DNA from 2 places in the Rhodococcus sp. GQ147 genome. Region 2 is predicted to be linked to the other one. Evidence: riboswitches for the same ligand, from Rfam matches in the RefSeq annotation. Region 2 holds a riboswitch; the other holds the start of a gene.

Region 1 (2,200 bases), on a different contig from region 2:
AGGTTGATGCCGGCCTCGAGGGCGGCGGCGAGCACGGCGTCGACACGCCCCGGGACGCGCACGAGGACGGTGTCGAAGAACTCATCGTGGACAACCTCGACGCCACCGGCGCGCAGACCGTCGGCGAGGCGGCGGGCGTGCCCGGCGACGCGGCGGGCGATGCCGGTGAGGCCTTCGGCGCCGTGGTACGAGGCGTACATGGCCGCGAGCACGGCGAGGAGCACCTGGGCGGTGCAGATGTTGCTGGTGGCCTTCTCACGGCGGATGTGCTGCTCACGGGTCTGCAACGCGAGGCGGTAGGCCGGGTTGCCGTCCGCGTCCACCGAGACACCGACGAGGCGTCCGGGCAGGGTGCGGGTGTGGGCGCTACCGACGGCGAGGTAGCCGGCGTGCGGCCCGCCGAAGCCCATCGGCACACCGAACCGCTGGGTGGTGCCGAAGCACGCGTCGGCACCCTGCTCCCCGGGCGGGGTGATCAAGGTCATGGCCAGCAGGTCGGCGCCGATGGCGACGAGCGCGCCGCGGCCGTGGGCCGCCGCGATGATCGGAGCGGCGTCGATGATGCGGCCCGAAGCGCCGGGCACCTGGAGGATCACGCCGAAGAACTCGCCCTCGGGAAGTCCGTCGGCAGCGAGGTCGACGGTGACGATCTCGATACCGAGCGGTTCGGCGCGGGTCGCCAGCACCGCGGCGGTCTGCGCGAACAGGTTGACGTCGACGACCAGGCGCGGGCTCTTGGACTTGCGGTTCGCGCGGCGCAGCAGGGTCATGGCCTCGGCAGCGGCGGTGGCCTCGTCGAGCATCGACGAGTTCGCGATCTCCATGCCGGTCAGGTCGGCGACCATGGTCTGGAAGTTCAGCAGCGCCTCGAGGCGTCCCTGGCTGATCTCCGGCTGGTAGGGGGTGTAGGCCGTGTACCAGGCGGGGTTCTCGATGATGTTGCGCAACAGCACGGGCGGCGTGAGCGTGTCGTAGTAGCCGTGGCCGATCATCGACGTCGCCACGGTGTTCTGCGACGCGAGTGCCTTCAGTTCGGCGAGTACGTCGTGCTCGGAGCGGGGCGTGTCGAGGACGTCGAGGCCGGTCGGCACGTTGTCTGCACGGTCGTCGAGGATGGCGGCCGGCACCGCGGCGGTGGCGAGGGCGTCGAGGGAATCGACTCCCACGACGTCGAGGATCCGGTTCAGGCCGGCGGTGTCGGGGCCGATGTGGCGATCGGCGAAGTTCGAGGTGACGGCATCTGTCATCGCAGCTCCCGGGCTGGTCGGCGAGGTCCACATGCGCGCGGTCGCGCGAGGTGGTTCCTCCCCCTCTGTCGTGAGCTCGCGGAGCGAGCGCCTGAGAGATTCGGCCGGCCAGAGCCTTTCCCCGTGGGCGGGCGGGTGCTCCCGCCACTTTCCAGAGACGTCGGAGCTCACGCGGTCCCGGTTGCCTGAGAGATTGACGGGGAGGTGCTGCTCCTTCGGCGCCCGGCTCGGTGTCCGGGTCTCTCCCGCGTGATGGCGACGCGTCTTCGAGTCTAGTTCACGTCGCGGGGGTCGAAATACCGCAGGTGCGGAAAGTGCCGCCGGCGGTGGAGTGGAGCGGTCATGTGGTCGGCCGATGCGACATCAGTGGTGTGGTCAGCCGATGCGGCGGTTGATGCGTTCGCGGCGACGCGACGCCAGTTCGTCCTCGGGGCGTTCCTCGACGCCGCCGCCGTCGGCGCGTTCGGCGGGGAAATCGGCGATGCTGCCGGTGAGCTCGCGCATCGCGCCGCTCACCGCGATCCCGAAGACGCCCTGCCCGCCCTGCAGCAGGTCGACGACCTCTTCGGGCGACGTACATTCGTAGACGGTGGTGCCGTCGGAGAAAAGAGTGATCTTCGCGAGGTCGCCCACCCCACGGCTGCGGAGATGGTCGACGGCGACGCGGATGTTCTGCAGCGAGACGCCGGTGTCGAGCAGGCGCTTGACGATCTTGAGGACGAGGATGTCCTTGAACGAGTACAGCCGTTGGCTACCGGAACCGGCAGCCCCGCGGATGGACGGTACGACCAGATTCGTGCGGGCCCAGTAGTCGAGCTGGCGGTAGCTGATTCCTGCGATCTGGCAGGCGATGGGCACGCGGTAGCCGACGAGCTCGTCGGGCGCCGAGTTGTCCGGAAACAGGCCCGGTTGGATCTCGTCGGTCTCGTTCGTCCGCGGCGCCGGATTCGAGC
Region 2 (2,200 bases):
CCGGCCGTCCGCACCCCCGATCGCCGGCACCGGACTGTCGGTGACCAGCAGGGTGCGCAGCAGACTGCCGAGCCGGAGCACCACCTCGGTGGCGGTCGTCGGGTCGTTGATCGCCTGGCTCAGTGCGCGCAGCGCGATGTCGACGAGTTGCCGCAGCGCGAAGTCCACGTCCTGTTGCATGGTGCGCGTATTCGAGATCTCCACGGCCGCCTCGAGCCGCCGCAGGACCACCGCCCGTTCCGGCTTCGGATGGATCCGCAGCAGCGGTTCCCCGCAGTGAATGTACGCGCCGGGACGCGTCTCCATCCGCACGACCGAACCCGGCGGTACCACGGCGAGAACGAGCTCGGCCGGCGCCTGGGTCACCCAGCCGTCGCGCCGGGCGTACACCGTCGCCCCCTCGGTGAAATCCGGCTCCGGCACCCGGTCGACGTGGATCTCGCCGCGCGAACTCCGGCTCGTGTTCGAGATGACCTTCTCGGCCTCCGAGGCGATGCTGCGCACCACCTCCCCGACCTGCAGACCGTGGGCCAGCCGGTTGAGATAGGCGATGATGAGCACCACGGTCGACACCGCGAGGACCACAGCGAGGGTGGTCGACAGTGTCGGGGCAGGTGCGGCGTCGTCCGCGCCGATGTGGCGCAGTGTCAGCACGCAGTAGACGAAGGTCGCCACCAGCACCCCGATCACCGTCTGGCTGGCCCGATCCCGGATGAAGGACCGCATCACCCGCGGCGAGAACTGGCTGCTGGCCAACTGCAGGCTCACGACGGTCAACGAGAAGACGACGCCGGCGGTGGTGATCGTGGCACCCGCCACGGTGCTCAGCAGCCAGATCGCGGCGTTGCTGTTCATCTTCATGCCCCACGCGAAGGGGCCGAAGGTCCGATCGATGTAGCCGCTCACCTCCGCGAGCACGGCTCCGGCGACGACGACCAGCGCGGGCAGCGCGAACAGACTCTCCCGGAATCGGTATACGCCCGCGGCGATCCGCAACTGCATCCACGGTCTCGGCAGAGCACTCATGTCGACCAAGCTAACCATCCGCAATCCGTACCGCGGGCACTCGCAGCGAGCTGTGGGCACACGCACCGGATGTCCCCTACGGCACGGTTACGGCAAGTCCATGAGATACTCGACGGACAATTGAACAGCCACCGAACCGCGGCGGGAGAGTCCCGCACACAGCGGGCGCCGAAGGAGCAACCTCCCCGGGAATCTCTCAGGCCCCCCAGACCGCCACGGCGAGGCTCCTCTGGAAAGCAACTCTTCCGGGTTCACCGAAGGTGTAAGCGGCTCCGTCCGCGAAAGCTCTCAGGTCCGATGACAGAGCGGGGAACGACAACACCCGCTGGTGCTCGTTTCGTGCACCCTGGACCCGAGGTAGACGTGTGACCGTTTCCCTGGGCGCGCCCCTGCGCGCCGATCATGCGCTGCTCGAGCAGCGCCCCGAAGTTGCACCGACCGAGTCGCGTGGCCCTGTTCTCCCTCCCTCCCCCGCCCCGAAGTCGCCGCCGCGTACGAACCGGCGACTCGGGATCGCCGCGATCGTGCTGTCCGCGACCGCGATGGGCGCCGCAGGATTGTTCGGCCGCAAGGCCACTCCCGAAGGCGCGGTGCTCGGTGAAGCACTCACGCTCGGGCGGATGGCGGTCGGAGCGATCGGCATGCTCGTCCTGATCGCGCTGTCCCGCCGCCTCGGACAGTTGCGCCGGACCCGCCTGTCCTGGTCGGTCGTCGGTGGCGGTGTGCTCCTCGGACTGTCCCTCGCGACCTATCTGTCCGCCACGGTGTTGACCGACCTGTCCCGTGCCGTGGTTCTCCATTACCTCGGCCCCGTCGTCGCGACGGCCCTCGCCCGGGTGTTCCTGAAGGAGAGGGTCGGTCGCCTCGACGCCCTGTCGATCGGCACGGCGTTCGCCGGCATGTTGCTCGCCGCCGGCCTGGTGGGCGGTGAATCGTCCGGGGGCGAGCACGAGACGCTGGGTACCGTGCTGGGCGCTGCCTCGGGAGTCTTCTACGGCGGGGCCCTGCTGTGCTACCGCTATCGCACCGACATGCCGTCCGACGTCCGGTCCCTGTGGAACTTCGTCTTCGGCGCCGTCGCGGCAGGTGGGATGGTCGCGGTGACTCGACCCGACCTGTCGGGGATGACCGCGACGCACTGGTTGTGGGCCGGTGGGTTCTTCGTCGTCTGTGG

What was found. A riboswitch is a leader RNA that binds a small molecule or an ion and turns the genes downstream of it on or off. The one in region 2 is predicted to bind glycine.
Region 1: linked by a shared signal. The riboswitch ahead of gcvP (aminomethyl-transferring glycine dehydrogenase) and the one ahead of AC6CID_RS09855 (DMT family transporter) in region 2 are both predicted to bind glycine.

The regions. Positions count from the first base shown of each region.
Region 1 covers NZ_JCAXDU010000012.1:139,581-141,780, forward strand. The annotation lists gene gcvP (aminomethyl-transferring glycine dehydrogenase) at 1-1,247, opposite strand, end outside; glycine riboswitch at 1,410-1,505, opposite strand; gene AC6CID_RS15355 (MerR family transcriptional regulator) at 1,623-2,200, opposite strand, start outside.
Region 2 covers NZ_JCAXDU010000006.1:200,388-202,587, reverse strand. The annotation lists gene AC6CID_RS09860 (DUF2254 domain-containing protein) at 1-1,026, opposite strand, end outside; glycine riboswitch at 1,159-1,249, shown strand; gene AC6CID_RS09855 (DMT family transporter) at 1,392-2,200, shown strand, end outside.